2 linked regions of the Thiosocius teredinicola genome follow. The protein of the gene in region 1 interacts with the protein of each later gene in a pairwise test. Links are inferred from orthologs where the notes say so. Each region holds a gene or a part of one and is shown on either strand. Other genes may lie near its edges.

Region 1 (4,404 bases):
TCGATCGCATCGTAGAGCTTCTTCGCCTTGCGTTCGTTGATCTCGGCCATACCGGCCAGACCGCCCTTGTCCTTCAACCACTGGAATACCAGGCCCGCCAGGTACCAACCGTAGGTCGGCGGCGTGTTGTACATCGAACCGGCTTCGGCGTGCGTCGCATAGTTGAACATGGTCGGCGTACCGTCCAGCGGATTGCCCAGCAGGTCTTCGCGCACGATGACCAGGGTCAGGCCGGCCGGGCCGATGTTCTTTTGTGCGCCGGCGTAGATCATGCTGAACTTCGACACATCGACCGGGCGCGACAGGATGGTCGACGACATGTCCGCGATCAGCGGCACATCGCCGGTATCCGGAATGTACGGAAACTCGACGCCCTCGATCGTCTCGTTCGGCGTGTAGTGCACATAGGCCGCACGCGACGAGACCTCGATGTCGCCGGCCGCCGGCACACTGGTGAATTTGCCGTCGACTTCGCTATCCACCGTCACGGTGATCTCGCCGTAGCGCTTGGCCTCGGAGATCGCCTTCTTCGACCAGGAACCGGTGCGCATGTAATCGGCCTTGCCGGTGCGCCCGATCAGGTTCATCGGGATCATCGCAAACTGGCTCGACGCGCCGCCCTGCAGGAACAGCACCTTGTAGTTGGCCGGCACGTTCATCAGTTCACGCAGGTCGGCCTCGGCCTTTTCGGCGATCGACATGAATTCCTTGCCGCGATGGCTCATCTCCATCACCGACATCCCCGAGCCGTGCCAGTCGAGCAACTCGGACTGCGCCTGGGCCAGTACTTCTTCCGGAAGCGCGGCCGGTCCGGCGCTGAAATTATAAACGCGAGTCATAACTTATCTTCCTACCTTCATGTCAATTCTAGGTGCGGCCCGTAGCGGTCCGGGGAATCCGTCAATCCTCGTCGCCGCCCTCTGGCTGCTCAGCAGCGTCGTCCGGGCCGGCACCTTCCGTATCTTCGACGCCTTCGTCCTCGTCCCCTTCCAAGGCCTCGATGCGCTCGATGCCGATCAACTTCTCGTCGCTCGACAAGCGGATCATGGTCACGCCCTGGGTATCACGACCCATGCGCGACACGTCGGCCACGCGGGTGCGCACCAGGGTGCCGCCGTTGGTGATCAGCATCATCTCGTCTTCTTCGTCGACCCTGACCGCGCCGACCTGGTCGCCGTTGCGCTCCGAGGTCTTGATCGAGATCACGCCCATGCCGCCGCGACCTTTGATCGGGAACTGATCGATCGGCGTGCGCTTACCGTAGCCGTTCTCGGTGACGGTCATCACATCGCCTTCATTGCCGATGATCAGCGAGATCACGCGCTGATCCTTGCCGAGCTTCACACCACGCACACCGCACGCGGTGCGACCCATGGCGCGCACGTCCGATTCCTGGAAACGAATCGCTTTGCCGGCCGAGGTGAACAGCATGATGCTTTGCGAGCCGTCGGTGACGTCCACGCCGATCAATTGATCGTCTTCGCGCAGATCGACGGCGATGATGCCGCTCGAACGCGGCCGCGAGAAATCGATCAGCGGGGTCTTCTTGACCGTGCCCGAGGCGGTCGCCATGAAGATGAACAGGTCTTCGGCGTATTCGCGCACCGGCAGCACCGCGTTGATGCGCTCGCCCTGCTCCAACGGCAACAGGTTGACCATCGGCCGACCGCGTGCCGTTCGACCGGCCTGCGGCAACTCGTAGACCTTCAGCCAGTAGCACTTGCCGCGGCTGGAGAAGCACAGAATGGTGTCGTGGGTGTTGGCGACGAACAGCTTCTCGACGAAGTCCTCGTCCTTGGTGGAGGTTGCCGTCTTGCCGCGACCGCCGCGGCGCTGCGCCCGGTAGTCGCCGATCGGTTGCGACTTGGCGTAGCCCTGGTGCGACAGGGTCACGACCACGTCTTCCTCGGTGATCAGATCTTCCAGCGTCAGGTCCATCTGGTTGACCACGATCTCGCTGCGGCGCTCGTCACCGAACTGCTCGCGGATGTCGGTCAGCTCGTCCTTGATCACCTGCATCAAGCGATCGGGACTGGAAAGAATCTCAAGTAGATCGGCAATTTTATCCAGTATCTCTTGGAATTCACTGATAATTTTGTCTTGCTCGAGACCCGTCAACTTCTGCAGCCGCAGGTCGAGGATCGCTTGCGCCTGGGTCTCGGTCAGGCGGTAGCCTGCATCGGTCAGACCGAAGCCATCCGGCAGATCCTCGGGGCGCGAGGCGTCCGCGCCGGCGCGCGCCAACATCGCCTCGACGGTACCGGACTGCCAGGTGTGCTCGACCAGTTCTTTCTTGGCCTCGGCAGGACTCGCTGCCGCCTTGATGACTGCGATGACCTCATCGATGTTGGCCAGCGCGACCGCCCAGCCTTCAAGAATGTGCGCCCGCTCGCGCGCCTTGCGCAGATCGTACAGGGTGCGCCGTGTGACGACCTCGCGACGGTGGCGGATGAAGTATTCGAGCAGTTGCTTGAGGTTCAGCGTGCGCGGCTGACCGTCGACCAGCGCGACCACGTTGATGCCGAACACGTTCTGCATCTGGGTCTGCTGGAACAGGTTGTTCAGCACCACCTCGGCGACCTCGCCGCGGCGCAGCTCGAGCACCATGCGCATGCCGTCCTTGTCGGACTCGTCGCGCAGGTCGGTGATACCTTCAAGCTTCTTGTCTTTGACCAGCTCGGCGATCTTTTCCAGCAGCCGCGCCTTGTTGACCTGGTACGGCAGCTCAGTGACGACGATGCGCTGCTTGCCGCCATCCATGTCTTCGACCGAGGTGCGCGCGCGGATGTAGACCTTGCCGCGCCCGGTGCGATACGCCTCGCGCACGCCGCTAACACCGTTGATGATGCCGGCGGTCGGGAAATCCGGACCCGGTACGATCTCCATCAGTTCGTCGATGCTGACCGCCGGTTCTTCGATGACCTTGATGCAGGCACTGATCACTTCGGTCAGGTTGTGCGGCGGAATGTTGGTCGCCATGCCGACCGCGATACCCGACGACCCGTTGATCAACAGGTTCGGAATCTTGGCCGGCAGTACCTGCGGCTCGTGCTCCGACTCGTCGTAGTTGGGTACGAAGTCGACCGTTTCCTTGTCGATGTCGGCGAGCAGTTCATGTGCGATCTTCGCCATGCGCACTTCGGTGTAACGCATTGCCGCGGCGGCGTCGCCATCCACCGAGCCGAAGTTGCCCTGCCCGTCGACCAGCATGTAGCGCAGCGAGAACGGCTGCGCCATACGCACGATGGTGTCGTACACGGCGGTATCACCGTGTGGGTGATACTTACCGATGACATCACCGACGACGCGCGCGGATTTCTTGTATGGCTTGTTCCAGTCGTTGCCCAACTCACCCATGGCGAACAGAACGCGTCGGTGTACCGGCTTGAGGCCGTCGCGCACATCGGGCAGTGCGCGCCCGACGATGACGCTCATCGCATAGTCCAGATAGGACTGCTGCATCTCGTCTTCGAGATTGACGGGGAGGATTTCCTTAGCGAATTCGCTCATAAACGGTTCCTGAACCTTGCCCCCTGTTGCCGGGAAACCGGGTCTTCGTGGCCCGGTGCTTGTAATAATTTTTGGGGCGAATCAAGCGCTGAATAGTAACACAATGCCGATAGTGCGACACAGAGAAAAAACGGCACAGACGCGCTTACAGCCCGCCAGAGAGAAACTCACGGCCGAAAATCAGACGTTTTCGACAATTGCCTGAATCCGAACCGGTACCGGCTGAGGGAATTAGAATCTGACCGCCGGGGTCTCGATCTTCAGCCCGTTGCCACGCGACATCACGTACAGCTCGATCAGTTTGTATTCCTGCGAGCCCGGCTCAAATGGCTCGGCGCGGAACGAGACGAAACACTCGGTCAGGCGCTGATGCAGACTGGTGATCCGGCCCTTGCCGAGGCGGTATTCCGGAAAGCCATTGGCCTGCCCCTGGCTGAGTTTCTGGCCACGCAACATCTGGCCCTGGTGCTGCACATGGCAGTGCGAGCACGACATGTCGATCTGGCCGAAGCGTGTCTCGTACAGCTTCTTGCCCTGTTCGATCAGCGGCGCCATGTCACCCTCGGTCTGCACGTTCACCGTCTCGCCGCGCGCCGTGAAACGCACGAAGGTCTCCAGGGCGATCAGGTCGGCATGTCCGGACACCAGCGGAAAACGGTCGAGCTTGATCTCGTAACAGTGATTGATGCGTTCCTGCAGGGTCAGCAGGCCGCCGATGTTCGGATTGAAGACCGGGTACTGCGCGATCGCCTCGGTATTCAGGTCGACACCGTCTTCGCCGTGGCAGGTGGCGCAACTGGCGATCTCGTCTTCGCGTTGTTCGTTGAACAGTTCACGGCCGCGATCGACCGCCACCATGCCGGGGTTCTCGAACTCGTCGTCCTGCATGGCGCG
Region 2 (3,692 bases), 2.9 Mb from region 1 along the record:
CGCTCGCTGCTGTATTTCGCTGGTTTAGTCATATCGGTCGTAGTTTTCGGTCTATTGATTGCGTTGTTCGGTTGGTTTTTGCCGAGCAGCTACGCCGATACGATGTCAAATGCCTGGGGTACGACCAATCTTTGGCTGCTGAAATGGGTCTGTGGACTCAGTTACCGGATCAAAGGTGAAGAACACCTACCGGCTGGTGGCGCCATCATCATGGCGAAGCATCAATCGACCTGGGAGACGATTGCCCTGCGCGGCATCCTGCCCGCCGCGCAGTCGTGGATACTGAAACAAGAGCTCATGCGCATCCCATTGTTTGGGCTGGGATTAAAATTCGCAAAATCGATCGCCATCGACCGCTCCGCCGGGCGCAAGGCTGCGATGAAGGTCGTTACGGAAGGCATCGAACGCCTCAATGAAGGACGCAACGTGATCATTTTCCCCGAGGGCACCCGCACCGCTCCGGGAGAACGGAAGAAATACAGTATAGGCGGCGGTTTGCTTGCCGAACGTAGCGGAGCGACAGTCGTCCCGATTGTTCACAACGCCGGTATTTTCTGGCGTCGGCGCGATGTGAAAAAGTACCCGGGAACGATCGATGTGGTCGTCGGCCCACCCATCGCCAGTGAAGGCAAGAAGGCGTCTGAGATCATGCGTGAAGTCGAGGAATGGATCGAGAGCACGCTGGAAACTCTCCCTACTGAAAAGCTCTAATAGTAAGTAACCGCTTACTTACATTTCCATTAGACGAACACCGGCTCACTCGCGATCTGTTAGGCGCTGTAGTCCGCACCGTCTTTCTTCGCCTTAGCAAACCTGTGGATAAAATCGTGGATAATCCGACGCCCGAACGAATAATCGGGCATCGGATACGTTATGACGTGTAGATAGTTAGACGTCGAGATTTTCGACGGTTAACGCATTGCGTTCGATGAAATCACGGCGCGGTTCGACCTGGTCGCCCATCAAGGTCGTGAATATCTGATCAGAGCCGACGACGTCTTCGATGTTGACGCGCAACAGGCGGCGACTGGCCGGGTCCATGGTCGTTTCCCAAAGCTGCTCCGGGTTCATCTCACCCAGGCCTTTGTATCGCTGGATGTGTTGGCCGCGTTTCGCCTCTTCCATCAGCCACTGCAGGGCCTCTTCGAAAGTGGCAACCGGCTTACCTTTATCGCCGCGGCGAATCTCTGCATCCTGCGCCAACAGCCCGTCCAGTGCTTCACCCATATCGGCAATCTTTTGATAATCGCTCGAGTGGAAGAAATCGAGGGGAAGATGTTTTTCCGTCGCTATGCCGTGGGTCCAATGCTCAATGGCGATACCGGCCGTACGCTCTTCTTCCGCCGGCGTCATAACCAGCTGGTAGCGATCGGCCACGCCGGTGTCGACATTGAGTCGGTTCTGCAGTTCTACCATCCATCCCTGCAGTGCCTCCTCGTTCCCGAGCAGATCATCACCCACTCGCGGCATGTACAACAGATTCTGCAGCACGCCTTCATCGTAGCGTTTACCCAGACGCTGCTGGATGGCCTTGACCACAACCATCTTGTGCGCGAGATCCTCGAGCGCCGGACCGGAAAGCGGTGGCGCTTCGGCGTTGACGAGGAGACTTGCTCCGTCCAAGGCCGTGCGCAACAGGTAGGCGTTCAACTCAGTGTCGTCTTTTAGGTAGTGCTCTTGTTTGCCCTTCTTCACCTTGTACAACGGCGGTTGCGCAATATAGATATGGCCGCGCTCAATCAGCTCGGGCATCTGCCGATAGAAGAAGGTAAGAAGCAAGGTGCGGATGTGGGCGCCGTCAACGTCGGCGTCAGTCATGATGATGATCCGGTGGTAACGCAATTTGTCCGGATCGAATTCTTCGCGGCCGATGCCACAGCCCAAAGCGGTGATCAAGGTACCGACTTCTGCTGATGACAGCATCTTGTCGAAACGCGCTTTTTCGACGTTCAGTATCTTGCCTTTGAGCGGCAGGATAGCTTGTGTACGCCTGTCCCTACCCTGCTTGGCTGAGCCGCCGGCAGAATCACCCTCCACCAGGTAGAGTTCTGACAGACCGGGGTCTTTCTCTTGGCAGTCGGCAAGCTTGCCGGGTAGCCCGGCGATATCCAGCACACCTTTGCGGCGGGTCATTTCCCGCGCCTTACGTGCCGCCTCGCGGGCTCGCGCTGCCTCGATCATTTTGCCAGCGATCATCTTGCCTTCATTCGGATTCTCTACCAGGTACTCAGAGAGCTTTTCGGCAAGCAGTGCTTCGACAACGCCTTTGACCTCTGACGAAACGAGCTTGTCTTTGGTCTGCGACGAAAACTTCGGATCCGGCACTTTGACCGAAAGCACCGCGGTCAAACCTTCGCGGGCGTCGTCTCCCGACGTCGCAACTTTCTGCTTCTTGGCCATCCCTTCCTGCTCAATATAGCTATTCAGCGTACGGGTCAGGGCCGCGCGCATACCCGCCAAGTGGGTACCGCCATCGCGCTGTGGGATGTTGTTGGTGAAGCAGAAAATGCTTTCCTGGTACGACTCGTTCCATTGCAGAGCCACTTCTACGCCGACGTCGCTTCGTTCTGCGCTGAAGTGAAACACGCTCGGGTGCAAAGGGGTTTTGTTGCGATTCAAATGCTCGACGAAGGCACGAATCCCACCTTCGTATTCGAAGATATCTTCGCGATCGGCTCGCTCGTCTTTCAGATGGATTTTCACGCCCGAGTTCAGGAAAGATAGCTCGCGCAGGCGTTTGGCCAAAATATCGTAGTGGAACTCGGTGTCCGTGAAGATTTCGGGGCTGGGATGAAACCGGACCTGGGTGCCGGTTTCATCGCTGTCGCCGACGACTTTCAACGGCTCTTGAGGAACACCAAGATGATATTCCTGTTGGTGAACCTTGCCTTGGCGCCAGATGGTCAGTTCAAGCTTGTCCGACAAGGCATTGACCACCGAAACACCGACACCGTGGAGTCCACCCGAAACCTTGTAGGAGTTGTCATCAAACTTCCCGCCTGCGTGCAGCACGGTCATGATGACTTCTGCGGCAGAAATGCCCTCTTCTTCGTGGATACCCACCGGGATGCCACGGCCGTCGTCCTTTACGCTGACGGAGTTGTCGGCATGGATGATGACCTTGATCTCATCGCAATGCCCGGCGAGTGCTTCATCTATCGCGTTGTCGACGACTTCGAAAACCATGTGATGAAGGCCAGTGCCATCATCCGTATCGCCGATATACATGCCGGGGCGCTTTCGCACCGCATCCAGACCTTTCAACACTTTGATGGAAGATGTGTCGTAGCTGGATTTGTCGTTGTCGGTCATACAGGAAGGAACTCAATGCCGGGAGAGGTGGAGTGATCGACGCATTATACACTGTTGTTCATGTCGTCAGGTGGCCATGTTCCACGTGGAACATCGTACAACTTGGGGATAGCGCAGGATCCAAGACCGAGCTGATGTTAGTAATAAATGACTGTTCGCAGCGATCGCTCACTGCGAGAAGAACACGTTCTTGATTACCCTTGTCCAGCTCCGCAGCGAGGTCATCAAGCAACAGAACAGGCACCTCGCTTGATCGCGACTTCGCTACGTCCAGCATCGCCATGTTCATTGCTAGAACAAGCAGTTTCTGTTGGCCACGCGATAGCGTCTTTTCAGCCAAACCCTGTACGGCCTTTATCTCGATATCTGCGCGGTGCGGG

Evidence for each region. The genes of interacting proteins can lie anywhere in the genome.
Region 2: the proteins of gyrA (region 1) and gyrB interact in binary tests that used the Escherichia coli proteins (3 or more experiments, as listed by UniProt). The link is inferred for Thiosocius teredinicola from one-to-one orthologs.

The regions. Positions count from the first base shown.
Region 1 is NZ_CP019936.1:2,875,736-2,880,139, forward strand. What follows is about bases 701-3,904. They hold gyrA (DNA gyrase subunit A), read right to left. Parts: upstream 3,511-3,904; coding sequence 901-3,510; downstream 701-900. Other genes in these bases: serC (3-phosphoserine/phosphohydroxythreonine transaminase), read right to left, coding at 701-839; soxA (sulfur oxidation c-type cytochrome SoxA), read right to left, coding at 3,742-3,904. Outside these bases: more of serC, read right to left, coding at 1-700; more of soxA, read right to left, coding at 3,905-4,404. UniProt on the Escherichia coli protein: A type II topoisomerase that negatively supercoils closed circular double-stranded (ds) DNA in an ATP-dependent manner to maintain chromosomes in an underwound state.
Region 2 is NZ_CP019936.1:3,702-7,393, reverse strand. The notes cover bases 601-3,692. They hold gyrB (DNA topoisomerase (ATP-hydrolyzing) subunit B), read right to left. Parts: upstream 3,313-3,692; coding sequence 889-3,312; downstream 601-888. Other genes in these bases: recF (DNA replication/repair protein RecF), read right to left, coding at 3,371-3,692; B1781_RS00025 (lysophospholipid acyltransferase family protein), read left to right, coding at 601-711. Outside these bases: more of B1781_RS00025, read left to right, coding at 1-600. UniProt on the Escherichia coli protein: DNA gyrase negatively supercoils closed circular double-stranded DNA in an ATP-dependent manner to maintain chromosomes in an underwound state.